2 regions of the Streptomyces sp. NPDC059989 genome follow, and region 2 is predicted to be linked to the other one. Evidence: predicted binding sites of a transcription regulator. Region 2 holds the regulator's gene; the other holds the start of a gene.
What was found. The regulator HrcA, encoded in region 2, represses chaperone genes, less so after heat shock. The targets are predictions, from matches to a motif close to TTNGCACTCNGNNNNNCNGAGTGCNAA.
Positions count from the first base shown of each region.

Region 1: groL (chaperonin GroEL) is a predicted target of HrcA. The motif match lies at 7,951-7,977, and genes of this name have one in related genera.

Region 1 is NZ_JBHWUO010000032.1:40,392-55,692, reverse strand. It holds gene ACFWBN_RS26345 (PTS transporter subunit EIIC) at 1-473, shown strand, start outside; gene ACFWBN_RS26340 (hypothetical protein) at 544-696, opposite strand; gene ACFWBN_RS26335 (GNAT family N-acetyltransferase) at 750-1,334, shown strand; gene ACFWBN_RS26330 (hypothetical protein) at 1,405-1,785, shown strand; gene ACFWBN_RS26325 (hypothetical protein) at 1,912-2,547, shown strand; gene ACFWBN_RS26320 (alanine/glycine:cation symporter family protein) at 2,621-4,081, opposite strand; gene ACFWBN_RS26315 (beta-glucanase) at 4,160-4,846, opposite strand; gene ACFWBN_RS26310 (phosphoribosylanthranilate isomerase) at 4,916-5,530, opposite strand; gene ACFWBN_RS26305 (hypothetical protein) at 5,642-5,785, shown strand; gene ACFWBN_RS26300 (helix-turn-helix domain-containing protein) at 5,782-6,117, shown strand; gene groL (chaperonin GroEL) at 6,198-7,820, opposite strand; gene ACFWBN_RS26290 (cold-shock protein) at 8,126-8,332, opposite strand; gene ACFWBN_RS26285 (MoaD/ThiS family protein) at 8,731-9,009, opposite strand; gene thrC (threonine synthase) at 9,043-10,341, opposite strand; SAM riboswitch class I at 10,335-10,491, opposite strand; gene ACFWBN_RS26275 (glucosyl-3-phosphoglycerate synthase) at 10,692-11,642, shown strand; gene ACFWBN_RS26270 (trehalose-6-phosphate synthase) at 11,689-13,140, shown strand; gene otsB (trehalose-phosphatase) at 13,214-14,068, opposite strand; gene ACFWBN_RS26260 (DUF3263 domain-containing protein) at 14,146-14,382, opposite strand; gene ACFWBN_RS26255 (extracellular solute-binding protein) at 14,445-15,301, opposite strand, start outside.
Region 2 is NZ_JBHWUO010000020.1:101,587-116,887, forward strand. It holds gene ACFWBN_RS19850 (MFS transporter) at 1-516, shown strand, start outside; gene ACFWBN_RS19855 (ribonuclease Z) at 1,036-1,941, opposite strand; gene ACFWBN_RS19860 (histidine triad nucleotide-binding protein) at 1,946-2,305, opposite strand; gene ACFWBN_RS19865 (16S rRNA (uracil(1498)-N(3))-methyltransferase) at 2,392-3,138, opposite strand; gene ACFWBN_RS19870 (nitronate monooxygenase) at 3,135-4,226, opposite strand; gene dnaJ (molecular chaperone DnaJ) at 4,374-5,510, opposite strand; gene hrcA (heat-inducible transcriptional repressor HrcA) at 5,511-6,527, opposite strand; gene ACFWBN_RS19885 (MBL fold metallo-hydrolase) at 6,695-7,420, shown strand; gene ACFWBN_RS19890 (DUF3097 domain-containing protein) at 7,449-8,249, shown strand; gene ACFWBN_RS19895 (ADP-ribosyltransferase) at 8,340-8,963, shown strand; gene hemW (radical SAM family heme chaperone HemW) at 8,995-10,227, opposite strand; gene ACFWBN_RS19905 (AMP-dependent synthetase/ligase) at 10,447-12,336, opposite strand; gene lepA (translation elongation factor 4) at 12,561-14,426, opposite strand; gene rpsT (30S ribosomal protein S20) at 14,684-14,950, shown strand; gene ACFWBN_RS19920 (winged helix-turn-helix transcriptional regulator) at 15,122-15,301, opposite strand, start outside.

The sequences.
Region 1 (15,301 bases), on a different contig from region 2:
CCATCGCCGTCTACTACCGGCTCCCGCGCAACGGCTCCCTGCGCGCCACCATCAAGTCGGCGCTCCCGGCCGGGTTCCTGGGCGTGGGCGAACCGCTGATCTACGGCGTCTCCCTGCCCCTGGGCCGCCCCTTCGTCACCGCCTGCGTGGGCGGCGCGGCCGGCGGCGCCTTCGTCGGCCTCTTCAACCAGCTCGGCGTGGCCTTCGGCTCCACCGCGATCGGCCCCTCGGGCTGGGCGCTGTTCCCGCTGCTGGACGGCACGTCGGGCATGGGCGCCACCATCGCCATCTACGCGGGCGGCCTGGCGGTCGGCTACACGGTCGGCTTCGCGGCCACCTACCTCTTCGGCTTCACCCGGCAGATGCTGGCCGAGCTCAACACCGACCCGGAGGCGGACACCTCCCCGCACACCCCGTCCGCGGAGCCGGCGACCGGGCCCGCGAGCCCCGCCCCGGTCGCGGCCGGCCGCTGACCCGGACCGTACGAAGGCTCCCGGCCGGTGTGGTTCACCGGCCGGGAGCCCGTACGTACGCCGCCCCGTGTCAGGCGCAGTTGGACGGCGCCGGCTTGCCCGCGAAGCGGTCCGCGATCCAGCCCAGGTACTCCGACTCCGCGACGTTGGGGATCGTCTGGTGCGTCGCGCCCTGGTACTTCGTGTACTCGACCGGCTTGCCGAAGCGGCAGGCCCGGTTCACGTTTGTTCGCGCCGCACAGCCGAATGGGGCGCGGACGCGGCAATGATGGAGGGATGATCGACGCGATACCCGATGTGGTCCCGGCCGGGCGGATGAGCGCCGCCCCGCAGCCCGAACTCCCGCTCCCCGGCGGGATGCTGCTGCGGCCCTGGACTCCGTACGACGCCCCCGTGCTGGTCGAGTCCTGCCTCGACCCGGAGATCCGGCACTGGAACCGCCCGGGCCGGCTCAGCCCCGCCGAGGCCGAGGACCGCATCGCCCGCTGGGGAGCGCGCTGGACGGCCGAGGAGGCCGCGATCTGGGCGATCGCCCCCGCCGCCGGGGGCCGCGCCGTCGGCCTGATCGGCCTGGCCGACCTCGATCTGCGCGGTGGCAGCGGCGAGTTCCTCTACTGGCTCCTGCCCGCCGGACGCGGCAGCGGTGTCATGGTGCCGGCCACGGAACGCGTCACCCGCTGGGCCTTCGAGGACCTCGGCCTGCACCGGCTGCGCATCACCCACTCCGTGGCCAACCCGGCCTCCTGCCGCATCGCGACGCGGGCCGGCTTCCCCCTGGAGGGCACCATGCGCGGCGCCCTCCTCCACGCGGACGGCTGGCACGACGAACACCTCCACGCCCGCCTGCGCACGGACGGTTGAGCCCGGCTACCTACCCCGCCTGAGTACGCCGGCTGATCACCCGCGGATCCCCACGCGATCCAATGGGGTCATGACCACATCCGTCGCCGGTCCGGTTCACGTAACCCCGCAGCTCCAGGAGGACCGGGAGCCGCGCAGACGAGACCGCCGCCTGCGCGTGATCGCCGGCATCGGCCTCGGCCTGCTGGTTCCCTCCCTGATCGCCGCCTTCGTCGCCGTACTGGCCTCTCCGGGCGCGGGCCGCTGCATCGCCTATGGGGAGGGGTGCGCCCACGGAGCTCCGGGCACGTGGGTGCTCTGGGCCGTCGCCATCACCCTCGTGGCGGGCCTCCTCACGGTGTCCTGGCCGACCCGGCACCTGCCGTTCGCCGGGGCACGGGCCTGGACGCTCGGCCTCCAGGCCACGGCACACACCACCGCGCTGCTGCTCGTCCTCAGCCACTACGCCTAAGGGCCCGCCCTTACGGGTGATTCGGACGGCCCACGCTGTGAGGACCTCGATTTCCACAGGGCTCTTCCCCTCTAGTAGTCGCCGAAGGCCGTGACAGTCAGTCACCCGACAAGGGGAGAGAGACTCGTGCTTCAGGTCAACCGCACGTCCGGGCGGCGCAGGTGGGAAGTCGCTGCCGTCGCCATGGGTGTGGCTCTGTCGACTTTCGGCATCGCCAGCCCCGCCCATGCAGACGCCCGGCCGGTGATCAACAAGTCCCACGTGGGGGACTTCGTCCAAGGACAGTCCGGTGCCACCTACTCCATCGTGGTGAGCAACACCGGGGACACTGCCACCTCAGGACAGATCAGGGTTCTCGAACAGCTGCCGGATGGACTCACCGCAACGGGGCTCAGCGGAGACGGATGGCAGTGCAATCTGGAGGCCATGCTCTGCTACCGAACGGACCCCCTGCCTGCGCAGCAGAGTTTCCCGACCATCACCCTCACGGTCAACGTGGGCACCAACGTGTGCTCGGTGATCAACACCGTCTTCCTTGAATCAGACCAAGTCGCCACTCAGGGTGAGACCGACTACACCGTCATCACGGGTGGCACCTGTGGCGGCGGAGGAGGCGGTGGCGGAGGCGGCAATGGGGGCGGCGGAGGCGACGGAGTATCCCTCCTCGGCATCAACCTCAGCGGGCTCATCTCGCAGAACTTCAGCAACGTCAACACGGGCACCATCAAGTCCCCCAACCCCTACGCCATCCCCCACCGCTGACGGAGAGGCCCGGCCGGCCGGCGGCCGGGCCCCGTACGGGCCGTCCTCGCCGCACCCGGCCGCAGACGTCCGGCTAGGCGCGTCCGGCCGCCGCGGGCACCACCCCGCGGACCGGGTCCCAGCACTGGACGCCCTTCAGGTCCGGCATCCGGTCGCGCGTGAAGACCGGGTCCAGGCCCGCCCGGCGCTGCGCGAGGTAGTCGTCGAGCAGGCGGAAGGCGATCGCCGACAGCGGGAGGATCGCCAGCAGGTTGACCAGCGCCATGAGCCCCATGAAGACGTCCGCCAGGTTCCAGACGACCGACACCGAGCCCAGCGAGCCGAGGACCACCGCCGACAGGACCAGCGAGCGGTAGCCGGGCAGGACCCACCGCTTGCGGGTGACGAACCGGATGTTCGTCTCGCCGTAGTAGTAGTTCCCGACCATGCTGCTGAAGGCCAGCATGAAGACGACGACCGTCAGGACGTGCCCGGCCCAGCCGCCCAGCGTGTCGCTCAGCGCGGTCTGCGTGAGGTCCGCGCCCTGCCGGCCGGCGGGTTCGGGGTTGGTGACCAGGACGATGAAGGCCGTCATCGTGCAGACGAGGAGCGTGTCGAAGAAGACGCCGAGGGACTGTACGAGGCCCTGCTTGACCGGGTGCGAGACCTCGGCGGCCGCGCCCGCGTTCGGGGCGGAGCCGAGGCCCGCCTCGTTGGAGAACATGCCGCGCCGGATGCCCTGCTGGATCGCCGCGCCGATACCGCCGGCCGCCAGCTCGCGGAAGCCGAAGGCGCCGCCCACGATGTCGGCGACGACCCGCGGGAACTCCGACGCGTTCAGCAGCACGACCGCCGCGCCCAGCAGCAGGTAGACCACCGCCATCACCGGGACGAGGACGGTGGTCACCGACGCGATCCGCTTGACGCCGCCGAAGACCGCCAGGCCGAGGAGGGCCGCGAGCAGCACGCCCAGCGCCGGCCCGAACCATGCCGTGTCCGTCTCCGGCAGCGAGCCCGTCGCCACCGCCGTGATGGTGTTGGCCTGCACGGCGTTGAAGACGAAGCCGAAGGTGACGGTGATCGTCACGGCGAAGAGCACACCGAGCCAGCGTTTTCCGAGCGCGCGCTGCATGTAGTACGCCGGACCGCCCCGGTACGCGCCGGTCGAGTTCCGCACCTTGTACAGCTGGGCGAGCGCCGACTCCACGAAGGCGGAGGCCGCGCCGACGAGCGCCATCATCCACATCCAGAAGACGGCGCCCGCGCCGCCCAGGGTGATGGCGGTGGCCACGCCGGCGATGTTGCCGGTGCCGACCCGCGCGGCGGCGGAGATGGTGAAGGCGCCGAAGGACGAGACCTGCTTGCGGCCGTCCGCGCGCGGCGGGGTCTTCTCCTTCACCACCCGGAACATCTCGGGCAGGAGGCGCAGCTGCACACCCCGGGACCGGACCGTGAAGTACAGGCCGGCGCCGACCACCAGCGGAATCAGCAGGTAGGTCCAGAGGTGATCGTTCACGTCGACGATCAGCGAGTCCAGGGTGTCCAGGGCGTCCATGAACCGAAGTCTTCCGGGGGCGGAAGGCCCCCGGACAGGGACCTTGGTCCGCTTGCACCGGGCCCGAAGACCCCGGATTCAGGCCCGGTACACCTGCAGCCGGGACACCTCGTACGACATCTCCGTCAGCTCGGGACCCGGCGCGGGGTGGTACCTCCCGGCGCACACCGACAGGTTGACGATGAGGTACGCGCGCCAGCCGCGCCCCACCCCCCGGCCGTCGGAGAAGACGCGGATCCCGTTGACCCACCAGATGACCGACCTGCGGCCGAACTCGGTCTTCAGGTCGACCCACGCGCCGGGCCGGACCCCCGAGTCACGGTGGTAGCGCTGCGCCTCACGGACGTGGTTCGACAGCTCCAGCAGATCCGGGTTGTCGGGGTGGTACTCGAAGACGTCGATCTCCTGGCCGCCGTCCCGCCAGGTCCAGATCGCGGGCCACGCCCCGAGCGCCTCGGGCAGCTTCACCCGGGCCTCCAGCACATCGCCGGTGCGCACCATGAAGCCCTCGTCGCTGCCCTCGGTGGTGAGCAGTCCGGTGTCCCAGTCGCCGTCGGGGCGCAGCGTCGCGCGGAAGACGCCGCCGCGGCTGTAGGCGGGGTCGGCGACGAGGTGGTCCAGCTTGTTGTCACCCGGGTTGACCGGGCCGCCGTCGGGATAGGCCCACGAGCGGCCGGCGATCCACTGGGTGGGAGAGGTGAAGTCGGCGGTGAAGACGGGGGCCCGGCGCGGCGCGAACAGCCGGCCCAGCGTGTCGATGACCATGCCGTTCCTCTGCCCGCGCCGGGCCCGCCCACACGCGAGTTCTCGCTGAGAGTAATCCTACGAACACTCTCAGCGCGCGGTGCCGGTCGTCCGCGCCGCCTCGATGAAGGCCCGGATCAGCTCCGGAGACTTCACCCCGCGCTCGCGCTCCACCCCGCTGGACACGTCCACGCCCCAGGCCCCGGTGACCTTGACGGCCTCCCGCACGTTCGCCGGGGTCAGCCCGCCGGCCAGCAGCCACCGCCCCTCGGGCGCGGCGAAGTCCGCCGATCCCCAGTTCCACGGCTTGCCGGAGCCGGGGTCGGGCGCGTCGATCAGCAGCAGGTCCTCGCCGTACTCCCCGCAGCGCTTCACGTGTTCGGCGGTCGCCCGCAGCAGCGTCCGGCCCTCGGCGCGCAGCGCCGCGAAGTCCTCGGGGCCCTCCTCGCCGTGCAGCTGCACGCCCCGTACGCCGCTCTCCCCGGCGAACCGGCGCACCTCCTCGACCGGCTGCCCGCGGAACACCCCGACGGTGAGCACCCCGTCCGGCACCAGCCCGGCCAGGGCCCGAGCGGTGGCGGCGTCGACGGTACGCGGGCTGCCGGGCGCGAAGACGAACCCGACGGCATCGGCGCCGGCCGCCACGGCCACCTCGACGTCCTGCGCGGTCTTGAGCCCGCAGATCTTGATGAACACGTCAGTCATACCCGAAGTCAACCACCCACCGCGTCAACGGTGAGGGGCCCATCCATCCGATGGGATGCCGCCGACCGCCGCAACGTATTATGTCGTTTACGACATAATACGCTGCGGCACATGGACGATCTGCACGTGATCGAGCTGGAGCCTGAAGTGCGAGCCTGGCTGGAGCTGCTGCCGGGCAAGCAGCTCGTGTGCGAAAGGGAGCACGGCCCAGCCCACACGACGTACGGCCGCAGCGAGGAAGGGGACGCATCATGAACCACACCCGCTGGAAGCTGGCCCGGGAGAAGAAGGCCGCGGGAGAACAGGTCGAATCGGCCGAGGTCGCGGCCGAGCGGGCGGAGATCCGGCTGGCGATGGCGTTCGCCAAGGCCGTGTACGACCGGCGCAAGGACCTGGGGCTGTCTCAGGCCGAGCTGGCCGAGCGCGCCGGACTGACGCAGGCGAAGATCTCCCGGGTGGAGGGAGCCGATGCCGTACCCACTCTGCCCCTGCTGCGCCGCCTCGCGCATGCTCTGGACGCGTCCCTGAACATCGCCTTGGGCGAGGACCACGAAGAGGTCGGCTTCGTCGCGCGCTCCGCCGCCTGAAACGCCCGAGGGCGGCACCCCCCGCAGGATCGCGGGGGGTGCCGCCCTCGTTCGAGAACAGCCGATCAGCCAGGGGCCGATCAGAAGTCCATGTCACCGCCCGGCATGCCGCCCGGGGCGCCGGCGCCGGCCTTCTCGGGCTTGTCGGCGATGACGGCCTCGGTCGTCAGGAACAGCGCGGCGATCGACGCGGCGTTCTGCAGCGCGGAGCGCGTGACCTTCGCCGGGTCGATGATGCCCTCGGCGATCATGTCGACGTACTCGCCGGTCGCGGCGTTCAGGCCCCAACCGATCTGCAGGTTGCGCACCTTCTCGACGACGACGCCACCCTCGAGACCACCGTTGACGGCGATCTGCTTGAGCGGGGCCTCCAGGGCCAGACGCACGGCGTTGGCGCCGGTCGCCTCGTCACCCGTGAGCTCGAGCTTCTCGAAGACCGCGGAGGCCTGCAGCAGGGCCACGCCGCCACCGGCGACGATGCCCTCCTCGACGGCCGCCTTCGCGTTGCGAACGGCGTCCTCGATGCGGTGCTTGCGCTCCTTGAGCTCGACCTCGGTCGCGGCGCCGGCCTTGATGACGGCCACGCCGCCGGCCAGCTTCGCGAGGCGCTCCTGGAGCTTCTCGCGGTCGTAGTCCGAGTCGGAGTTCTCGATCTCGGCGCGGATCTGGTTCACGCGACCGGCGACCTGGTCGCTGTCACCGGCACCGTCGACGATGGTGGTCTCGTCCTTGGTGATGACGACCTTGCGGGCGCGGCCCAGCAGGTCGAGACCGGCGTTCTCCAGCTTGAGGCCGACCTCCTCGGAGATGACCGTGCCACCGGTGAGGATGGCGATGTCGCCGAGCATGGCCTTGCGGCGGTCGCCGAAGCCCGGGGCCTTGACGGCGACGGACTTGAAGGTGCCGCGGATCTTGTTGACGACCAGGGTCGACAGGGCCTCGCCCTCGACGTCCTCGGCGATGATCAGCAGCGGCTTGCCGGACTGCATGACCTTCTCCAGGAGCGGCAGCAGGTCCTTGACCGAGCCGATCTTGGAGTTGACGATCAGGATGTACGGGTCGTCGAGGGACGACTCCATGCGCTCCATGTCGGTGGCGAAGTACGCCGAGATGTAGCCCTTGTCGAAGCGCATGCCCTCGGTGAGCTCGAGCTCCAGACCGAAGGTCTGGGACTCCTCGACGGTGATGACGCCTTCCTTGCCGACCTTGTCCATGGCCTCGGCGATGAGCTCGCCGATCTGGGTGTCGGCGGCGGAGATGGAGGCCGTGGAAGCGATCTGCTCCTTGGTCTCGACATCCTTCGCCTGCTCCAGCAGGGCGCCGGAGACGGCCTCGACGGCCTTCTCGATGCCGCGCTTGAGGGCCATCGGGTTGGCGCCGGCGGCCACGTTGCGCAGGCCCTCGCGGACGAGCGCCTGGGCGAGCACGGTGGCGGTGGTCGTACCGTCGCCCGCGACGTCGTCCGTCTTCTTGGCGACTTCCTTGACCAGCTCGGCGCCGATCTTCTCGTACGGGTCCTCGAGCTCGATCTCCTTGGCGATGGAGACACCATCGTTGGTGATCGTGGGGGCGCCCCACTTCTTCTCAAGGACGACGTTGCGACCCTTGGGGCCAAGGGTGACCTTGACGGCGTCGGCGAGCTGGTTCATGCCTCGCTCGAGACCGCGACGGGCCTCCTCGTCGAACGCAATGATCTTGGCCATCTGAAGTGGTCCTCCCGGACAGCGGTGGATTGCTCCCAGGACCGCGCCCGCGCCCGCGACGGACGGCCTGCGTGCCCGGCGGTTCCTTCCCGCCGGACCCTGCGGGCCTCACCGACCCGGTCCTCGTTCAGTAGCACTCTCACCAGGAGAGTGCTAACGCCAATGATTAGCACTCGACCCCCGCGAGTGCAAGCGGCTTGGGTGAACACCCCCGTGAACACACCGGCGACGCGCGAGGGGCCCACATCCCGTGTCCAGGATGTGGGCCCCTCGTACGTACGCGTCGGCGGTCGATCGCGCCAGGACTAGCCGATGGCGAGCTTGACCATGTCCGCCTGCGGACCCTTCTGGCCCTGCGAGATCTCGAACTCGACCCGCTGACCCTCTTCAAGGGTGCGGTACCCGTCCATCTGGATGGCGCTGTAGTGGACGAACACATCCGCACCACCGTCGACCGCGATGAAGCCGTAGCCCTTCTCCGCGTTGAACCACTTGACGGTGCCCTGAGCCATGCCTAACTCCCCTATTACTGGCCCTTGCGCAGGAACGCACTTCGCGGTCCCGGGTCAGAACTTGCGTCGGAACGCGTCGACCGAGGCTGAATGTATCTGCGCCGATGCTGTCTGCAACAGGTCAATCCGACGAGAAATCTGGACACCTAGATACATTGAAATAGAGTGAAAATTTGGCATAGTCCAGGGCAACTCGGGCCCGGCATATCGCGCCAAAGCCTCATACCGCACTTGCACATTGACTCGATGTCGACCCTCACGCGGCCCGTTCATATGCGGCGGGCAAGAACAGCGGAGGGGACTTCCCCAACTCTACCGCGCCCAATCAAGCAGAATTGCCCCCTCCGCTTTTAGCGGAGGGGGCAATTACGGTTTTGTGCGCCGCACCCGGAAGGTGATCAGCAGCCGCCCGCGACGGCCGGGATGATCGAAACGCCGGCGCCGTCCGGCGTCGCCGCCTCGAGACCGCCTTCAAAGCGCACGTCGTCGTCGTTGACGTACACGTTGACGAAGCGGCGCAGCTTGCCCTGGTCGTCCAGGACGCGCGCGGCGATGCCGGGGTGGCTCTTCTCCAGCGACTCGATGACCTCGGCCAGGGTCGCGCCCTCGGCGGGAACCTCGGCCTGGCCGCCGGTGTAGGTGCGCAGGATGGTGGGGATGCGGACGTTGACGCTCATGGCGCTACTGCCTTTCCGGGTGTCAGGGGTTGGTCAGGCCAGGCCGGCGGCGCGGAACGCGTCCAGGCTCGGGCGGATCGTGGCGGTCTGGCCGCTGTCCGCGGCCACCGCCTCCAGGGTCTTCAGGCCGTCGCCGGTGTTCAGGACGACGGTGGTCAGCGTCGGGTCGAGCTGCCCGTTCTCGATGAGCTTCTTCGTGACGCCGACGGTCACGCCGCCCGCGGTCTCGGCGAAGATGCCCTCGGCCTGCGCGAGGATCTTGATGGCCTCGACGACCTGCTCGTCGGTGACGTCCTCGACGTAGCCGCCGGTGCGGCGCGCGATGTCCAGGACGTACGGGCCGTCCGCCGGGTTGCCGATGGCGAGGGACTTGGCGATGGTGTTCGGCTTCTGCGGGCGGACCACGTCGTGGCCGGCCTTGAAGGCGGTGGACACCGGGGAGCAGCCCTCGGCCTGGGCGCCGAAGATCTTGTAGGGCTTGTCCTCGACGAGGCCGAGCTTGATCAGCTCCTGCAGACCCTTGTCGATCTTCGTCAGCTGGGAGCCGGACGCGATCGGGATGACGATCTGGTCGGGCAGCTGCCAGCCGAGCTGCTCGCAGATCTCGTAGGCCAGGGTCTTGGAGCCCTCGCCGTAGTACGGGCGCAGGTTGACGTTGACGAAGCCCCAGCCCTCGCCCAGCGGGTCGCCGATGAGCTCCGAGCAGAAGCGGTTGACGTCGTCGTAGTTGCCTTCGATGCCGACGAGGTCGCCACCGTAGACACCGGCCATGACGACCTTGCCCTGCTCCAGGTCGTGCGGGATGAACACGCAGGAGCGGAAACCGGCGCGGGCGGCCGCGGCGCCGACGGCGCCGGCCAGGTTGCCGGTGGAGGAGCAGGACAGGGTGGTGAAGCCGAAGGCGCGGGCGGCCTCGACGGCGATGGCCACGACGCGGTCCTTGAAGGAGTGCGTCGGGTTGCCGGAGTCGTCCTTGACGTAGAGCTTGCCGGTGACCCCGAGCTCCTTGGCCAGGTTCTCCGCGTCCACGAGCTTGGTGAAGCCGGGGTTCAGGCTCGGCTTGGAGGCCACGTCCGCGGGGACGGGCAGCAGCGGCGCGTAGCGCCAGATGTTGTTGGGGCCGGCCTCGATCGCGGCGCGCAGCGCCTCGGGGTCTCCGAGGGGGAGGTCGTAGGCGACTTCCAGCGGTCCGAAACATTCGGCGCACGCGAAGATGGGGCCGAGCTCGAAGCGGGTACCGCACTCGCGACAGGAAAGGCCGGTGGCAGGTCCGAGATCAACAGAGGTGGCGACAGTCTGTGCAGCCATGATGGCGAGGCCCTTTCTCCTCATCTTCCCCATGGCGCACTTCGCCATGAGACGGAATTGGCACCTTCCCTAGCCGGGGACCTCGCTGACGTCGCTGACGTGCGATCGCGAGAACCGACTGGAGGGTTGCCGGGGCTTCAACGGGCCGTGTCCCTCTGCCCCTCTGGATGAGCGGTATGGCACCGGCACACGCGCTCTATGGCGCGCCGGTGCGTTTGTTCGCGAGGACCCCCGGCATGCGGTGGTCCTTCGCGTTGTTCAAGACTGTAACCGAAGGGCCGGGCGGTTGAGACAGCCGTCCGAACCGCGAGATGGATCACTTTTCGGTCAAACCGACCGCGCGGCAGGCCAACCAAGGTGCAAGGAGTCCGAGAGTGCTGGAAGAGGTGGAGCGCTGGCTGGCCGACCGCTCCTGGGCCGCCGCCGACCGACCGCTCGACCAGCTGCTGGACCGGAAACGGGCGGCTGGGACCACGGTCAGCGTGGTGCTGCCCGCGCTCGACGAGGAGGCGACCGTCGGCGGGATCGTCGAGGTCATCCGGCGCGAGCTGATGGAGGGACTGCCGGTCCCCCTGGTGGACGAGCTGATAGTCATCGACTCCGGTTCGGCCGACCGGACGGCGGAGGTGGCGGCGAAGGCCGGCGCCCGCGTGGTGCACCGCGACGAGATCCTGCCGCGCATCCCGGCGCTGCCCGGCAAGGGCGAGGTGCTGTGGCGCTCCCTGCTGGCGGCCACCGGGGAGATCGTCTGCTTCGTCGACGCCGACCTGCGGGACTTCTCGTCCTCCTTCGTCTCCGGGATCGTGGGGCCGCTGCTGACCGACCCGGAGGTGCAGTTCGTCAAGGCGATGTACGACCGCCCGCTGGGCGACGCCCCCGGCCAGGGCGGCCGGGTGACGGAGCTGGTGGCGCGCCCCCTCCTCAACCTCCATTGGCCGCAGCTCGCCGGTTTCGTCCAGCCGCTGGGCGGCGAGTACGCCGTACGCCGCTCCCTGCTGGAGCGGCTGCCGTTCCCCGTCGGGTACGGCGTGGAGCTGGGCCTGCTGGTCGACGCGCTGCACACGGTCGGGCTGGACGCGCTGGCCCAGGTGGACGTGGGCGTACGGGTCCACCGCCATCAGGACGGGCAGGCGCTGGGCCGGATGGCCGCGGCGATCTACCGGACCGCCCAGGTGCGGCTCTCGCGCGGGCACCTCGTACGGCCGGAGCTGACGCAGTTCGAACGGGGGCCCGAGGGGTTCGTGCCGCGGACGTACCCGGTGGACACCGAGGAGCGGCCGCCGATGCTGGGGATCAAGGAGTACGCGCTGCGTCGCGTGGCGTGAGCTTTCGCATGGTTTGAGCGGGAGCGGGCCGGGCTAGGTTGGCCGCATGGCTTCTCAGGTACTCGTTGCAGCGAACCGCGGCCCGCTCTCGTACGCCCTCGCCGCCGACGGCACGCTCAGTGCCCGTCGCGGCGGGGGCGGTCTCGTCTCCGGACTCTCCGCCGCCCTCGCGGAACAGCCGGAGGCGCTGTGGATCTGCGCGGCCCTCTCGGACGCGGACCGGGAGGCGGTCCACCGGGGCGTCGCCGAGCCCGGTGTCCGGATGCTGGACATCGATCCCACGGTGTACGACGACGCGTACAACGGCATCGCGAACTCGGTGCTCTGGTTCACCCACCACCACCTGTACGACATCCCGCGCGAGCCGGTCTTCGACGCGGAGTTCCGGCGCCGGTGGGCCTCGTACGTGGCGTACAACCGGGCTTTCGCGCAGGCGCTGGCCGAGGAGGCGGCGGAGGGTGCCTGCGTCCTGGTGCAGGACTACCACCTGGCGCTGGTCCCGGGGCAGCTGCGGGAGCTGCGGCCGGACCTGCGGATCGGGCACTTCACGCACACGCCGTGGGCGTCGTACGAGTTCCTGCGGATGCTGCCGGACGACATCCGGTCGGAGCTGATGTGGGGGATGCTCGGGGCGGACGTGGTGGGCTTCCACACCTGGGCGTGGGCGCAGACCTTCATGGGCGCGGCTCAGCTGGACGACGAGCGGGGCATCGCCGAGCCGGCGATGCCGGCGGGGTCGGGCGGGGAGCGGTACGTCCGCAAGACCCCGTGGGGCCCGGTGCGGCACAAGAGGACGGACGTGGCCGTGTACCCGCTGGGCGTGGACGCGGACGAGCTGCGGGCGCTGGCGCACCGGCCGGAGGTGGACGACAAGCTGGCGGGCCTGCGGGCGGAGGTCGGCGGCCTGAAGACGATCGTCCGCGTGGACCGCACGGAGCTGTCGAAGAACATCCTGCGGGGCCTGCTGGCGTACCGGGAGCTGCTGGGCACGCACCCCGAATGGCGCGGCCGGGTGGTGCACCTGGCGTCCGCGTACCCGTCGCGGCAGGACCTGGCGGTGTACCGGGCGTACACGGAGTCGGTGCGGGAGCTGGCGGCGGAGATCAACGCGGAGTTCGGCACGGCGGACTGGCAGCCGGTGCACGTGTCGGTGCAGGACGACTTCGCGCGCTCGCTGGCGGCGTACCGGATGGCGGACGTGGCGCTGGTGAACCCGGTGCGGGACGGGATGAACCTGGTGGCGAAGGAGATCCCGGTGGTGTCGGAGGCGGGGTGCGCGCTGGTGCTGTCGACGGGGGCGGGGGCGTACGGGGAGCTCCGCGAGGACGCGCTGACGGTGAACCCGTACGACGTGACGGCGACGGCGGAGGCGTTGCACGCGGCGCTGTCCATGCCGGCCGCCGAGCGGGCGGAACGCACGAAACGCCTGGCCGTGGCCGCCACCGCCCTTCCCCCGGCGGCCTGGTTCGCGGCCCAACTGGCCGACCTGCGCGCGTAGCCCGCGTGACGCGGGAGCGGGGCGGGGAGCCCGGCTCCGCCGGGACCTGGGGCTCCGCGCCCGGAAACGGCGGTCAGGCGCGGATGGCGGTGGCCAGGGCCGACAGGAAGGTCGCGATGGCGGCCGGGCCCGGGAGGACCAGGTCGGCGCGGGCGGCGAGTTCCGGGACTTCCGCCGAGCCGCTGCACAGCAAGAGGCCCGGGAGGCCGTCGGCCCGGCGTTTTTCGACCGCCGAGTACGCGGCGAGGTCGCCCAGGTCGTCACCCGCGTACAGGACCGCCTCCGCGTCCGTCTCCGCCAGGAATTCCGTCAGGGCGACGCCCTTGTCCATGCCCGGAGGGCGCAGTTCCAGGACCGCCCGGCCCGGTTCGACCATCAGGCCGTGCCGGGCGGCGAGCTCGGCCAGGGGTTCCCGCAGGGCGGCGAAGGCCGCCGCCGGGTCGGCCGCCCGGCGGGTGTGGACGGCCAGGGCCCGGCCCTTCTCCTCGATCCACGTGCCGCGCCAGGCCCCGATCGACTCCAGGAAGCCCGGGAGCTCGGCCCGTACCGCCGCGACTCCCGGATGCTCGGCCGGGGCGTGGACGATCCCGGTGACGGCGTCCCACCGCTCGGCGCCGTAGTGGCCGAGGACCACCAGGTGTTCCAGTCCGGGGACCCCGGCGAAGCCCCCGTAGCGGACGGCGACCCCCGCCGGCCGGCCGGTGATCACCGCCACCGACGCCACCTCGGGGGCGAGCGCGGAAAGGGCCGGGACGGCCCCGGGGTGGGCTCGGGCCTGGTCCGGGTCCGGGACGATCTCGGCGAGGGTGCCGTCGAAGTCCAGGGCGATCACGGATCGGCGGGGTGCGCGGAGCAGGGCTTCGAGTCCCTCGCGTCCGGCTGCGGTGACGGGCATCGGCAGGTCGCGGTCGTGCGGATGGCTCCCCATGTGAACGACCCTAACGGCCCCGTCCGAGGACGGCTACGGTGCCGGACGCGAGGGACTCGAAGCCGGTGGGCCCGCGGCTACCGCCTGGCGCGCTGGGCTTCGCGGATGCGCCGCAGCCGGTTCACCGTGCCCGGTGCGTGGGCGAGCGCGCGCGGGTCGTCCATCAGCACGTTGAGCAGCTGGTAGTAGCGGACCGGGGTCATCCCCAGCCCTTCCCGTATCGCCCGCTCCTTGGCCCCGGGCCCCGGCCAGGTGCGTGCCTCGTACGCGAGCACCGCGGCCTCCGTGGCCGTCAGCTGCCCCTCGTCCGTCATACCGCCAGATTAACGCCGCCCGCTGACAGCCCCCACGGGACCACCGCGGGACCACCGCAGGGCTACCGCGGCTCCGCCGCCCGCGCCGCCGTCGCGATGTCCTCCAGCACCTTCGCCGGCTGCCCGCCCGGCTGCACGCTCTTGCCGATGTTCTGCTTGACGTCCTCGCTGACGCCCGCCCAGGACTTCTTGCCCACCGGGTACAGCTTCGAGGTCGGCAGCGCGTCCAGGAAGGTCTTCAGCTGCGGCGCGGAGCCCGTCGTGCCGTTCGCCATCGCCCGGTAGCCGGACGTCGTCGCGGGCAGCAGGTCGTACGTGTTCGTGAAGGCGGTCACGTTCTTCGTCTCGTACAGGCGGTCCAGGAACTTCCCGGACTCCTTCCGGTGGCCGTTCTTGAAGGCCATCACCCAGTCCGCGACGCCCATCGCCGAGTGCTCGGTGCCGTCGGCGGTCGGCATGGTCACCATGCCGAACTTCACGCCCTTCCCGGCCGCCTGCTTGAGCAGCGTCGGGTGGCCGTTGAGCATGCCGACCTCGCCCCGGGTGAAGGCGTCGAAGGCGGCCTGCCGGTCGAGCTTCGCCGGCTCGACGGGCCCCGTCAGCCCCTGCCCGACCATCTTGTCGCGCAGGAACTCCAGCGTCTTGACGTTCTCGGCGGAGTCGATGGCGTACTCCTCCTCGTTGTCGGTGTAGCCGCCACCGCCCGAGAGCATCCACATCATCGTCTCGGCCTGCGCCTCCTCGCGGCCCAGCGGCAGCGCGAAGGGGGTCGGGACGCCGGCGCCCTTGAGCTTCTTGGCGGCCGCCTCCAGCTCCGCCCAGCTCTTGGGCTGCCAGCCGGTCTTGGAGTCCTTCGGGATGACCCCGGCGTCGGTCAGCAGCTTCTCGTTGTAGAAGAGCAGCCGGGTGCTGGCCACGA
Region 2 (15,301 bases):
GCGCTGATCGCCTGCTGCGTGGCGCTCTCGTCCTCGGCGCACGGCCTCGCCGGCTTCGCGGCGGGCGAGATCCTGTGGAACGCCCTCTACCCGGTGGTCCTCTCGTACGCCATCGGGCTCGCCGCGGCCCTCGACCCGCGGGGCCGCTGGGCGGTGCTGGCCGGCTCGGCGTCCTCCCTGGGCGTGGCCTGCGGGCCGGTCACCGGCAGCGTGCTCGCCGAGGCCGCGGGCTTCTCCGGAATGGGGCTGGTCCTGGGCGGGCTGCTGCTGGCCGTGGCGGGGCCCATGACCGCGGTCGCGCTGCACGCCGGTGGCCGCCCGCTGACCGCGGGCTCCGTCCGCCGCCGCGGTGGCGCCCCGGCGGCCGTCCTCGCCGCCGGCGCGGGCGCGCCGTCGGGGGCGATCCCCCGCGTCGGTGCCGCCGAACTCCCGGTGACCGAGATCCCGCTCCGCCGCCGTCCGCCCCGCCGCGTCCTCCTCCTGACCACACCGTCCCGCCGCCGCGAACGCGTCTGACGACCGCTGCGCGGAGCCTGCCCCACCCCGCCCCTCCCCGATCCTGTGGGCTCCGCCCCCAGCCCCCCGCGCCTCAAGCGCCGGCGGGGCTGGACTGTGCCCGGCGCCGCCGCTCAGGTGCGGCTCACAGACCTGGGGCTCCGCCCCAGACCCTCCCCCAGACTCCGTCCGGGGGGACCCCCGCTCCTCAAACGCCGGAGGGGCTGAATGTGCCCGGCGGCGCTGGATTTTGCCCGGGCGGGTCTGAATGTGCCTGGCCGGGGTCGGGGACGGGGTGGGGTGTTGGCCGGGACGTAAAACGTGATTTGTGGCGCAACCGCAGCCCGTACCGCTCAATCCCCATGGGGCGCCATAAATCATGCAGTCCCGGCCGACACCCCACCCCGTCCCCGGCCCCGGCCCCCGCGAAGCCCCGCCAGGGACACCGCCGAGCCCCCCCGCCAGGGGACCGGCCGGAGCCAAACCCAGCCCCGCCGGCGATTGAGGCGCGGGGTGCGGGGCAGCGCCCCGAAACCCCCGCTAGCCCCGCTTCGGCAACGGCACCCGCACCAAATCCGCCGCCACCGTCACCTCCCCCTCGAACCCCGCCCCCCGCGCCTGCCGTTCGAACTCGCCCGGGTCGGTGTACCGCTGCGAGAAGTGCGTCAGCACCAGGTGCCGTACGCCCGCGTCCCGCGCCACCCGCGCCGCCTGCCCGGCGGTGAGGTGCCCGTGGTCGGCGGCCAGTTGCTCGTCCTCGTCGAGGAAGGTCGACTCGATCACGAGCATGTCGACGCCCTCCGCCAGCGCGTGCACGCCGTCGCAGAGCCGGGTGTCCATGACGAACGCGAACCGCTGCCCCGGCTTCGGCTCGCTGACCTCTTCGAGGGTCACCCCGTTCAGTTCGCCGTCGCGCTGGATCCGGCCGACGTCCGGCCCCTTGATCCCGTGCCGCGCGAGCAGTTCGGGCAGTATCCGGCGCCCGTCGGGCTCGGTGAGCCGGTAGCCGAAGGCCTCCACCGGGTGCGAGAGCCGGCGGGCCTCCAGGACGTACGAGCCCCCCCGGGCCAGCGGCCCGTCCTCGGCCACCGGCTCCTCCTCGATGACCACGGTCTCCCGGTAGGCCGTGGCGTACCGGAGCCGGTCGAAGAACTTCTGCCCGGAGGCCGGGTAGTGCGCCGTGACGGGGTGCGGAACCCGGTCGAGGTTGATCCGCTGGATCACCCCGGCGAGGCCGAGGCTGTGGTCACCGTGGAAGTGGGTGACGCAGATCCGGTTGATGTCGTGCGCGGCCACCCCGGCGCGGAGCATCTGCCGCTGGGTGCCCTCGCCCGGGTCGAAGAGGATGCCCTCGCCGTCCCAGCGCAGCAGGTAGCCGTTGTGGTTGCGGTGGCGCGTGGGCACCTGGCTGGCGGTGCCCAGCACCACGAATTCGCGTACGGACAACGGACTATCCGGGGGGCCACTGGAGGCCGCGGCCGCCGAGGACGTGCGCGTGGGCGTGGAAGACGGTCTGGCCCGCGCCGGAGCCGGTGTTGAAGACGACCCGGTAGCCGTGGTCGTCGATCTTCTCGTCGGCGGCGACCTGTGCGGCCTCACGCAGTATGTCGGCGGCGATGCCCGGCTCGGCCGCGGCCAGGCTGGCGGCGTCCGTGTAGTGCACCTTCGGGATGACGAGCACGTGCGTGGGCGCCTGCGGGTTGATGTCCCGGAAGGCTACGGTCGTCTCGGTCTCCCGGACCACCGTCGCCGGGATGTTCCCCGCGACGATCTTGCAGAACAGGCAGTCGGCCTGCGGTTCCCCGGCCATTGCTTCGCCTCTCGTGACGGTGACGGTGATCGTGATCGGTCGGGGCATCGTATCCAGAGCGACGGCGGGCGGCCGCGCCCGCCCGGTCAGGACCAGCGGCCGGTGCGGGCCAGCAGGACGGCGGTCGCGGCGGTGCCCGCGGTGGAGGTCCGCAGCACGGAGCGGCCCAGCCGGTAGGGGTGGGCTCCCGCCCCGGCGAAGACGGCCAGCTCCTCCGGGGAGACCCCGCCCTCGGGGCCGACCACCAGCACGACGGAGCCCGAGGTGGGCAGTTCGGCCGTGGCCAGCGCCTCGGAGGGGGTGTCGCGGTCCTCGTGGAGGACCATCGCCAGGTCGGCGCCGGCCAGCAGCGCCGCCACCTGCTTCGTGGACATGGCCTCGGCCACCTCCGGGAAGCGGACCCGGCGGGACTGCTTGCCCGCCTCCCGGGCCGTGGCCCGCCACTTGGCCAGGGACCTGGCCCCGCGGTCGCCGCGCCACTGCGTGATGCAGCGCGAGGCCTGCCACGGCACGATCGCGTCCACGCCCGTCTCGGTCATGGTCTCGACGGCCAACTCGCCGCGGTCGCCCTTGGGAAGCGCCTGGACCACGGTGATGCGGACCGCGGGCTCCGGCTCCTCCTCGACGGCGTGCAGGTCCATGACCACCAGCCGGTCCTTGCCCTCGGCGGCCTTGACCACGCCCTCCGCCCAGCGGCCCCGCCCGTCGGTGAGGACCACGTCCTCACCGGGGTTGAGCCGCTTCACGGACACCGCGTGCCGGCCCTCCGGGCCGTCCAGGACGAACTCCGGTCCCGCCGGGACCTCTTCGACCACGAACACCGGGGCCGTCATGACGCACTCCTCATCTGCCTTGCCTTCAACGTGCACTGTGCCTCGGCCAGTTCCGCCGCCAGCACCTCCACCAGCTCCCCCGCCGGCAGCGTCCGCGCCAGCCGGTGCCCCTGGCCCGCCCACAGGGCCATGCCCTGCGGGTCCCCGGCCGCGGCGGCCGCCTTGCGCAGCCCCGAGGTCAGGTGGTGGACCTGCGGGTAGGCGGCCGGCGCGTAGGGGCCGTGCTCCCGCATGAAGCGGTTCACCAGCCCCCGCGCGGGCCGTCCGGAGAAGGCCCGGGTCAGCTCGGTCCGTACGAACAGCGGGTCCGTCAGCGCCTTCTTGTGCACCGGGTCGGCGCCCGACTCGGGGCAGGCCAGGAAGGCGGTCCCGAGCTGGGCCGCCTCCGCGCCCGCCGCCAGCAGCGCGGCGATCTGCGAGCCCCGCATCAGGCCGCCCGCGGCGATGATCGGGAGCGCCACGGCCTCCCGTACCTGGGCCACCAGCGCGAGCAGGCCCACGGCCGCCGTGCCGTCGGCCTGCGGGTCGTCCCGGTGGGTGCCCTGGTGGCCGCCGGCCTCCACGCCCTGGACGCAGACGGCGTCGGCGCCCGCCTCCTGCGCGGCGCGGGCCTCCTCGACGGAGGTCACGGTGACGACGGTGTACGTACGGGCCTTGCGCAGGGCGGCGAGGGCCCCGGGCGTGGGACAGCCGAAGGTGAACGAGACGATCGGGACCGGGTCCTCCCGGAGGATGGCCAGTTTGGCGTCGTAGCCGTCGTCGCTGGTGCCGATGATGTCCTCGTCGGCGAGGGAGACGTCGTACCAGCAGGCCTCGCCGGCCAGCTGCCCGCGGTACGCCTCCACCGCGGCCGGGTCCACGTAACCGGTCTGCGGCATGAAGAGGTTCACGCCGAAGGCGCGCCGGGTGAGCGCGCGCACCTGCTTGATCTCCTGGTACATGCCGTCGGCGGTCTTGTAACCGCCGGCCAGGAAGCCCAGTCCGCCCGCTTCGCACACGGCCGCGACGAGGGGCGGACAGGAGGCGCCGCCCGCCATGGGAGCCTGCACGATCGGGTAGGGGGAGAGACCGTTCGGTGCGGTGGACATGGACTGCATCGTGCCATGTCCCGCTCATCGGACCGAATCACGGCATTCGCCTGGCATAGTCCGCTTCCAGGCGTGGCCGGAACGGATGCGCCGAGCCCGGCCGGGGGCATCCCCCGGCCGGGCTCGGCGCATCGGATCACGGGCCGGTCAGCGGCCGTTGAACGCGTCCTTCAGCCGGCTGAACAGACCCTGCTGCCCGGGCGCGAACTGGCCCATCGGCCGCTCCTCGCCGCGCAGCTTCGCCAGCTGGCGCAGCAGTTCCTCCTGCTGGGCGTCCAGCTTGCCCGGGGTGGTGACCTCGACGTGGACGATCAGGTCGCCGCGCCCGCCGCCGCGCAGGTGCGTGACGCCGCGCCCGTGCAGCGGGATCGACTGCCCCGACCCGGTGCCGGGCCGGATGTCGATCTCCTCCATGCCGTCCAGCGTCTCCAGCGGGCACTTGGTGCCCAGGGCCGCGGCCGTCATGGGGATGGTCACCGTGCAGTGCAGGTCGTCCCCGCGCCGCTGGAAGGTCGGGTGGGGCAGCTCGTGGATCTCCACGTACAGGTCGCCGGCGGGGCCGCCGCCGGGGCCGACCTCGCCCTCGCCCGCGAGCTGGATCCGGGTGCCGTTCTCCACGCCGGCCGGGATCTTGACCGTGAGGCTGCGGCGGGAGCGGACCCGGCCGTCGCCCGCGCACTCGGGGCACGGGGTCGGGACCACGGTGCCGAAGCCCTGGCACTGCGGGCAGGGGCGCGAGGTCATGACCTGGCCCAGGAAGGACCGGGTGACCTGCGAGACCTCACCGCGGCCGCGGCACATGTCACAGGTCTGCGCGGAGGTGCCGGGTGCGGCGCCCTCGCCGGAGCAGGTGGTGCAGACGACGGCCGTGTCGACCTGGATGTCCTTGGTGGTCCCGAAGGCCGCCTCGTCCAGCTCCAGGTCCAGGCGGATCATGGCGTCCTGGCCGCGCCGGGTCCGCGAGCGCGGGCCGCGCTGCGAGGCCTGGCCGAAGAAGGCGTCCATGATGTCGGAGAAGTTGCCGAAGCCGCCCGCCCCGAAGCCGCCGGCTCCGCCGCCGCCCGAGGAGGACAGCGGGTCGCCGCCGAGGTCGTAGACCTGCTTCTTCTGCGGGTCCGAGAGGACCTCGTAGGCGGCGTTGATCTCCTTGAAACGCTCTTGCGTCTTGGGATCGGGGTTCACGTCCGGGTGCAGCTCGCGCGCGAGCCGCCGGAAGGCCTTCTTGATCTCGTCCTGCGATGCGTCGCGGCGCACGCCGAGAACGGCGTAATAGTCCGTGGCCACTTACGACTCCGCCAGGATCTGTCCGACGTAACGTGCCACTGCGCGTACCGCTCCCATCGTTCCGGGGTAGTCCATGCGGGTCGGTCCGACCACGCCGAGCTTGGCGACTGTTTCGCCGCCCGAACCGTAACCGACCGAGACGACGGACGTGGAGTTCAGTCCTTCGTAGGCATTCTCATGCCCGATCCGTACGGCCATTCCCGACTCGTTGGCCTCGCCCAGCAGCTTGAGGAGCACGACCTGCTCCTCCAGCGCCTCGAGCACCGGCCTGATCGTCAGGGGAAAATCGTGTCCGAAGCGCGTGAGATTGGCGGTGCCGCCGATCATCAGCCGCTCTTCGGCTTCCTCGACCAGGGTTTCGAGGAGCGTCGCGAGCACGGTGGAGACGGTGCCGCGGTCCTCGGCCTCGAAGGATTCGGGGAGGTCCTGGACGAGCGGGGGGACATCGGTGAAACGGCGGCCGACGACCCGGCTGTTGAGCCGGGCCCGCAGATCCGCGAGCGAGGTCTCGCCGAAGGGCGCCTGGCAGTCGATCAGCCGCTGCTCGACGCGGCCGGTGTCCGTGATCAGGACGAGCATCAGCCGGGCCGGGGCCAGCGACAGCAGCTCGACGTGGCGCACGGTGGAGCGCGTCAGCGAGGGGTACTGGACGACCGCGACCTGCCGGGTGAGCTGCGCGAGCAGCCGCACCGTGCGGCCGACGACGTCGTCGAGGTCGACGGCGCCGTCGAGGAAGTTCTGGATGGCCCGGCGCTCGGGCGACGACAGCGGTTTGACCCCCGCCAGCTTGTCGACGAAGAGGCGGTAGCCCTTGTCGGTGGGGATCCGGCCGGCGCTGGTGTGGGGCTGGGCGATGTAGCCCTCTTCCTCCAGCACGGCCATGTCGTTGCGCACGGTGGCAGGCGAGACGCCGAGGCGGTGCCGCTCGGTGAGCGCCTTGGAGCCGACCGGCTCCTCCGTCCCGACGTAGTCCTGGACGATGGCGCGCAGCACTTCGAGTCTGCGTTCGCTGAGCATCGCGCACACCTCCAGCTCTGGTCCGTTGCCGTGTTCGTTGGCGTTCGTTGGCGTTCGTTGCTTGTCGACTGGCACTCTGATCGTTCGAGTGCCAGAGATCCCCCGCTCAGTGTACGGCCGGGTAGTAAGACCCTGGCAAGGGAGGCCCGCCAGGGTAGCGTCGCGGCATGGACGTGCGTTGGGAAGAGGCGGGCTGGGAACGGCTGACCGGACGGACCGGCCGGAGGCGGCTTCCGGTGTGGGATTGCACCGTGGGGCTGGTGGTGGGCGACGATTCGGCGCTCGTGATCGACCCCGGGTCCTGCCTGCGGGAGGGCGCCGCGGTGCGGGCCGAGGCGGAGCGGCTGACGGGTCGGCACGTGACCCATATCGCATTCACGCACGGCCATTTCGATCACGTCCTGGGCGGGGCCGCCTTCTCGGGGGCGGAGTTCTACGGAGCGGTCGGGCTGGACGCCCTGCTGTCGACGGGCCGCGAGGAGCTGCGCGGGGACGCGGTGCGCCACGGCCTGGCGGAGGCGGAGGCGGCCGAAGCGGTGGACCTGCTGGTGCCGCCGAAGCACCTGGTGTCGGGCGAGTGGACGCTGGACCTGGGCGGGGTGCAGGTGCTGTTGGCGAACGTGGGGCCGGGGCACACCGGGCACGACCTGGCCGTCTTCGTGCCGGGCGAGCGCGAGGCGGTGTTCTGCGGGGACCTGGTGGAGGAGTCGGGTGAGCCGCAGGCGGGCTCGGACGCCGTGCCGCGGCAGTGGCCGGCCGCCCTGGACCGGCTGCTGTCGCTGGGCGGGGAGGACGCGCTGTACGTGCCGGGTCACGGAGCGGTGGTCGACGCGGGCTTCGTGCGTGCGCAACGCGCCACACTGGCGGCCCGTTTCGGCGTGTCGGAGGCGTGACGGCCGCGGCTCTCCTAGTGTCGGCCGGATGCGCGAGTACTCCCCCGACCTGACCCCGCAGTGGAAGCGCCCCAAGGCCGTGCCGGAGGTGGCGGCCGAGCCCGATCTGGTGGTCGAGGTGGCCGGTACGGACTTCTGCGGCGCGGTGGTGGCCTGCGAGGCGGGCACGGTGACCCTGGAGGACCGTTTCGGCAAGCGGCGGGTGTTCCCGATGGAGCCGCGCGGGTTCCTGCTGGACGGGGCGGTCGTGACCCTGGTCCGCCCGTCCCGGGCCCCGGCGGCCCCGGCCCGCACCGCCTCCGGGTCGGTCGCCGTCCCCGGGGCCCGGGCGCGGGTGGCGCGGGCGGGCCGGATCTACGTCGAGGGGCGGCACGACGCCGAGCTGGTGGAGCGGGTCTGGGGCGACGACCTGCGGATCGAGGGCGTGGTGGTGGAGTACCTGGAGGGCATCGACGACCTCCCGGCCGTCGTGGCGGAGTTCGGCCCGGCCCCGGACGCCCGGCTGGGGGTCCTGGTGGACCACCTGGTGCCGGGCTCGAAGGAGTCCCGTATCGCGGCCTCGGTGACCTCCCCGGACGTCCTGGTCGTGGGCCACCCCTACGTGGACGTCTGGCAGGCGGTGAAACCGTCCGCGCTGGGCATCGCCGCGTGGCCGGTGGTCCCGCGCGGCCAGGACTGGAAGACGGGCATCTGCCGGGCGCTGGGCTGGCCGGAGAACACCGGGGCCGCCTGGCAGCACATCCTGTCGCGGGTGACCTCGTACCGCGATCTGGAGCCGACCCTGCTGGGCCGCGTCGAGGAGCTGATCGACTTCGTGACGGCCCCCTGAGAGGTGCGGGCGTCAATCCCGGTCCGGCACACGCTCACGTTCAGGTGACAGTGCGCGTACGCCGGGCCACGCGGGGCAAGGGTGCTGGTCATGATCACCTTTGCCCTCCGGCGCCGGTTCGTCGTCGCTGCCGCCCTTGCCGCCGCCCTCCTGCCGTCCACCTCCGCCTACGCGGTCCCGACCGCCCCGGCGGCCCCGCACGCCGCCCCCGCGAACTCCTGCCCGCGCGTGGACGACCGCCTCTTCGCCGCCGCGGACCAGCGGGCCGACGTGTCCCGCATCACCCCGGCCCCGTCCTGGCGCACCAACTGCAAGCAGCTCTACCGCGCGGACAGCCGCCCGCCGTCGGTGGTGTTCGCGGAGGGCTTCCACCCCAAGGCGACGGTGGACGGCCAGTACGACATCGAGCAGTACGTGCTGGTCAACCAGCCCTCCCCGTACGTCTCCACGACCTACGACCACGACCTGTACAAGACGTGGTGGAAGAGCGGCTGGAACTACTACATCGACGCCCCCGGCGGGGTGGACGTGAACCAGACCATCGGCGACACCCACAAGTGGGCCTCGCAGGTCGAGGTCGCCTTCCCCGGCGGCATCGAGCGCTCCTTCATCGTCGCGGTCTGCCCGGTCGACAAGACGACCAAGACCGAGATCATGAACGAGTGCCAGGACAACCCGTACTACCAGCCGTGGCGGGAGAACTACCCGGGCTGATCCGCCGTCCCGTCGCCGCGCGGTGCGTCCGTCAGTCCACCAGGTCCCGGACCACCGCGTCGGCCAGCAGCCGCCCCTTCAGGGTCAGCACGGCCCGCCCGGCCCCGTACGGGGCGGGCTCCAGCAGGCCGTCCGCCAGGGCGCGGCGGGAGGCCGCGAGCCCCGCCGGGGCGAGCAGCGACAGCGGGACACCGTCGACCAGGCGCAGCTCCAGCAGGATCCGCTCCACCCGGCGGTCCTCCTCCGACAGCAGCTCCCGGCCGGCGCCCGGGGAGCGGCCCTCGGCCAGCGCCGCCGCGTAGGCACCCGGGTGCTTGACGTTCCACCACCTGACCCCGCCCACGTGCGAGTGGGCGCCGGGACCGGCGCCCCACCAGTCGGCGCCGCGCCAGTACAGCTCGTTGTGCAGGCAGCGCCCGGCCTCCGTGGTGGCCCAGTTCGAGACCTCGTACCAGTGGTACCCGGCCTCGGCCATGACCGAGTCGGCGATCAGGTAGCGGTCGGCGTGCACGTCGTCGTCCGTCATCGGGACCTCGCCCCGGCGGATCCGGCGGGCGAGCTGCGTGCCCTCCTCCACGATCAGCGCGTAGGCGCTGATGTGGTCCGGCCCGGCCCCGAGCGCGGCGTCCAGCGAGGCCCGCCAGTCGTCGTCCGACTCCCCGGGCGTGCCGTAGATCAGGTCCAGGTTCACGTGCTCGAAGCCGGCCGCCCGCGCCTCGGCGACGCACGCCTCGGGCCGCCCCGGCGTGTGCGTGCGGTCGAGCACCTTCAGGACGTGCTGCTTGGCGCTCTGCATGCCGAAGGAGATCCGGTTGAAGCCGCCGGCTCGCAGCTCGGCCAGGTACTCCGGGTTCACCGACTCCGGATTGGCCTCGGTGGTGATCTCGGCATCGGGCGCCAGACCGAACTCGTCGCGGATCGCCGCGAGCATCCGTACGAGGTCCCCTGCGGGCAGCAGCGTGGGCGTACCGCCGCCGACGAACACGGTCCGGACCTCTCGTGGGTCGTCCCCGAGCACCTTGCGCGCCAGCCTGACCTCGTCGATCAGGGTGTCGGCGTAGTTCTCCCGGGAGGCGAGCACACCGCCGGTACCCCGCAGCTCGGTGGCCGTGTAGGTGTTGAAGTCGCAGTACCCGCAGCGCGTGGCGCAGTACGGGACGTGCAGGTAGAACCCGAGCGGCCGGTCCCCGGCACCCACCAGGGCGTGCGACGGCAGCGAGCCGTCTTCGGGCATGGGTTCACCGTCGGGCAGTGCGGAAGGCATACCCCCATCATCCCGCACCCGCCGACCACCCGGCCCCGAATCCACCCCGGCCGAATTCCAGCCCCGCCGGCGTTTGAGGCGCGGGGTCTGGGGCGGAGCCCCAGGACGGCGGCCCGCAGTGGCCGCTCAGCAGGACCCCCGCCCGGGCCCGGGGCCGCCCGGCAGAGCCGGGGTTGCGGGGCGGTCCACCGCCCCGCCCCGCCGAGCCCGCGGCAGGCGTCACGCTTCGCGGGAGCCCTCGTACATCTCCTCGATCAGGTGCTTGAACTCACGCTCGACGACCGGCCGCTTCAGCTTCAGGCTGGGCGTGAGGTCCCCGTGCTCGACGTCCAGGTCCCGCGGCAGGATCCGGAACTTCTTGACCGTCTGCCAGCGCTGGAGGCCCTCGTTCAGGGTCTGTACGTACGTCTCGATCAGGCGCGCCGTCTCCGGCGCGGCCAGGACCTCCCCGTACGTCTTCCCCTCCAGGCCGTTCTCGGCCGCCCAGCCCATGATCGAGGGCTCGTCGAGCGCGATCAGGGCCGAGCAGAAGTTCCGGTCGGCGCCGTGCACGACGATGGTCGACACGTACGGGCAGATGGCCTTGAACTGGCCCTCGACCTCGGCCGGGGCGACGTACTTGCCGCCCGAGGTCTTGATCAGGTCCTTCTTGCGGTCGGTGATGCGCAGGTAGCCGTCGGCCGACAGCTCGCCGATGTCACCGGTGTGCAGCCAGCCGTCGGACTCCAGGACCTCGGCGGTCTTCTCCGGCTGCTGGTGGTAGCCCTGCATGATGCCGGGGCCGCGGAGCAGGACCTCGCCGTCGTCGGCGATGCGGACCTCGGTGCCGGGGAGCGGCTTGCCGACCGTGCCGGTGCGGTAGGCCTCGCCCGGGTTGACGAAGGAGGCGGCGCTGGACTCGGTCAGGCCGTAGCCCTCCAGGATGTGGATGCCCGCGCCGGAGAAGAAGTAGCCGATCTCGGGGGCCAGGGCGGAGGCGCCGGAGACGGCGGCGCGCAGCTTCCCGCCGAAGGCCTCGCGGAGCTTGGAGTAGACGAGCGCGTCGGCGATCTTGTGCTTGGTGGCGAGGCCGAAGGGCGCGGTCGCCTGGCCGGTGCGGCGGAAGTTGTCCTGGGTGACCTTGGCGTACTCGCGGGCCACGCCCACCGACCACTGGAAGATCTTGTACTTGGCGCCGCCGCCGGCGCGGGCCTTGGCGGCCACGCCGTTGTAGACCTTCTCGAAGATGCGCGGAACGGCCGCCATGTACGTCGGCTGGACGATCGGCAGGTTCTCGATGATCTTGTCGATCCGGCCGTCGACGGCGGTCACGTGCCCGACCTCGATCTGCCCGGAGGTCAGCACCTTGCCGAAGACGTGGGCCAGCGGCAGCCACAGGTACTGGACGTCGTCCTTGCCGATCAGGCCGGTGGCGGCCATGGCCTTGGCCATGTACGACCAGTTGTCGTGCGGCAGCCGGACGCCCTTGGGGCGGCCGGTCGTACCGGAGGTGTAGATGAGGGTGGCCAGCTGGTCGGCGGTGATGGCCCCGACCCGCTCCTTGACCGCCTCGGGGTGCTTGGCGAGGTACTCCTTGCCGCGCGCCTCCAGATCGGCGAGCGAGAGCACCCAGCCCTCGGGGTCGCCGTCGACGGCGACCGCGTCGGCGACCGCCAGGACCACGACGTGGGCGAGGTTCGGCAGGTCGGCGCGGCGCTCGCGCGCCTTCGCCAGCTGCTTCGCGTCCTCGGCGATGAGCACCCGGCTCTCGGAGTCCGCGAGGATGAACGCCGACTCGTCCGCGTTGGTGCTGGGGTAGATGGTGGTGACCGCGCCGCCGGCGCACATCACGCCGAGGTCGGCGAGGATCCACTCGACCCGGGTGTTGGAGGCGAGCGCGACCCGCTCCTCGGACCCGAGGCCGAGGTCGATCAGCCCGGCGGCGATGGCGAAGACCCGCTCGGCCGCCTGGCCCCAGCTCAGCGACTTCCAGTCGTCGGGGCCCTGGCCGCCGGCCGCCGGAACGGGGAACCGGTACGCCTCCGCATGCGGCGTGGCGGCGACGCGCTCAAGGAAGAGGGCCGCCACGGTGGGCGGGCGGTTCTCGATCAAGGTCTGTGTGTCGCTCACGGACGTCCTCCGGACCACGCGGCAGGGGCTGTCATTCAAGGGCATGTAACTGGCGAGTAACCATCGAGCAGTGATCAGACTAGGGGCCCTCCGCCTGGTACGTAAGGGCCGGCGAGCGGCCGATTCATAACGAAACAGGCCCCCGCGCTTCCGCGCGGGGGCCTGTTTTCGTCTACGAACGCGTGGCGGGCGCCGCCGAGCGCCCGCCACCGCTACCGCGGCGGCTACTTCTTCTTGCCGCCGGACTCGTCGCTGGAGAGGACGGCGATGAAGGCCTCCTGCGGGACCTCCACGGAGCCGACCATCTTCATCCGCTTCTTGCCTTCCTTCTGCTTCTCCAGCAGCTTCCGCTTGCGGGAGATGTCACCGCCGTAGCACTTGGCGAGGACGTCCTTGCGGATGGCGCGGATGGTCTCGCGGGCGATGACGCGGGAGCCGATCGCGGCCTGGATCGGCACCTCGAAGGCCTGCCGCGGGATGAGCTCGCGCAGCTTGGCGACCAGGCGCACGCCGTAGGCGTAGGCGGCGTCCTTGTGCGTGACGGCGGAGAAGGCGTCGACCTTGTCGCCGTGCAGCAGGATGTCGACCTTGACCAGGCTGCCGGACTGCTCGCCCGTGGGCTCGTAGTCCAGGGAGGCGTAACCGCGCGTCTTGGACTTCAGCTGGTCGAAGAAGTCGAAGACGATCTCCGCGAGCGGGAGGGTGTAGCGGATCTCGACCCGGTCCTCGGAGAGGTAGTCCATGCCGAGGAGGGTGCCGCGGCGCTGCTGGCACAGCTCCATGATCGCGCCGATGAACTCGGTGGGCGCGAGCACGGTGGCCCGGACGACCGGCTCGAACACGTCCGAGATCTTGCCCTCGGGGAACTCGCTCGGGTTGGTGACGGTGACTTCCTTGCCGTCCTCCATGACCACCCGGTAGACCACGTTGGGCGCGGTGGCGATCAGGTCGAGGCCGAACTCGCGCTCCAGGCGCTCGCGGACCACGTCCAGGTGCAGCAGGCCGAGGAAGCCGACGCGGAAGCCGAAGCCGAGCGCCGCCGAGGTCTCCGGCTCGTAGACGAGCGCGGCGTCGTTGAGCTGCAGCTTGTCGAGGGCCTCGCGCAGGTCCGGGTAGTCCGAGCCGTCGAGCGGGTACAGGCCCGAGAAGACCATCGGCCGCGGGTCCTTGTAGCCGCCGAGCGCCTCGGTGGCGCCGTTGTGCAGGCTGGTGATGGTGTCACCGACCTTGGACTGACGGACGTCCTTCACGCCGGTGATGATGTAGCCCACCTCGCCGACGCCGATGCCGTCGGACGGGGTCATCTCCGGGGAGGAGACGCCGATCTCCAGCAGCTCGTGGGTGGCGCCGGTGGACATCATCCGGATGCGCTCGCGCTTGCTCAGCTGCCCGTCGACCACACGGACGTACGTGACGACGCCGCGGTACGAGTCGTAGACGGAGTCGAAGATCATGGCGCGGGCCGGGGCGTCCTTGACGCCGACCGGGGCCGGGACCGTGGCGACGACCTTGTCGAGCAGCGCCTCGACGCCGAGACCGGTCTTCGCCGAGACGCGCAGCACGTCCTCCGGCTGGCAGCCGATCAGGTTCGCGAGCTCCTCGGCGAACTTCTCCGGCTGGGCGGCCGGCAGGTCGATCTTGTTCAGGACGGGGACGATCGCGAGGTCGTTCTCCATCGCCAGGTACAGGTTGGCGAGGGTCTGCGCCTCGATGCCCTGGGCGGCGTCCACCAGCAGGACCGTGCCCTCGCACGCGGCGAGGGAGCGGGAGACCTCGTAGGTGAAGTCGACGTGCCCGGGGGTGTCGATCATGTTGAGGATGTGGGTGCTGCCCTGACCCTCGCCCGTGGTGGGCGCCCAGGGCAGCCGGACCGCCTGGGACTTGATCGTGATGCCTCGCTCACGCTCGATGTCCATGCGGTCGAGGTACTGGGCGCGCATCTGCCGCTGGTCGACCACACCGGTGATCTGGAGCATCCGGTCGGCAAGGGTCGACTTGCCGTGGTCGATGTGCGCGATGATGCAGAAGTTGCGGATCAGCGCCGAGTCGGTACGGCTCGGCTCGGGCACGTGGCTGGGGATCGCGGGCACGCAGTGTCCTGATTCTCGGGTCGCAGTCGGAAGCGTTTGCGGAGCGTCGGTCGGAGCGAAAGTCCGGCTCCCGTCGCTCTCGGCGGCGCGATGTCGGATCTATACGCAGACTCCCATGGTCCCATGGACGGGGCAGTGCGCTCGGTTTGGGCCGCCAGGAGCGTGCCTGGTAGTCTGGGCAGCTGTGTCTCGTATGCCCTCTCAGCTGTCGAGGCACGATCCGAAGAACAAAACTCTGAACCTGAAAAGGCTCTTTCGTGGCGAACATCAAGTCCCAGATCAAGCGGAACAAGACGAACGAGAAGGCGCGCCTGCGCAACAAGGCCGTCAAGTCCTCGCTCAAGACCGCGATCCGCAAGGCCCGCGAGGCCGTCGTCGCCGGTGACGCCGAGAAGGCCACCGTGGCTTCTCGCGCTGCCGCGCGTGCGCTCGACAAGGCTGTCTCGAAGGGTGTCATCCACAAGAACGCCGCCGCCAACAAGAAGTCGGCGCTGGCCTCCAAGGTTGCCTCCCTGCAGGGCTGAGCTCCCTGATGTGATCGCCGGGTAGGGATCCAGCGGGCCCTCTCTCCCGCTCCTGACCGGCACCCCGCGCCGCACACGAAGCGTTCGCCACGCGGGTGCGGCGCACACCGAGCAGTAAGACGAAGGCCCCGGCCACCACCCTTCCCCAGGGTGTCGGCCGGGGCCTTCGTGCTACCCGGAAGCGGCCGCCGCCCGGCCGGAGCGGGTGGTGATGACGCCAGGGCCCAGCGGGGCGCCGCAGCGGTCGCACAGCTGGTGCCCGTCGGGCCCGCCGCCGCATCCGACGTGCTCGACGATCACGGGCGGCCCGTCCGGCTCCGGGTAGTACCGGTCGCCCCACTGCATCAGGTG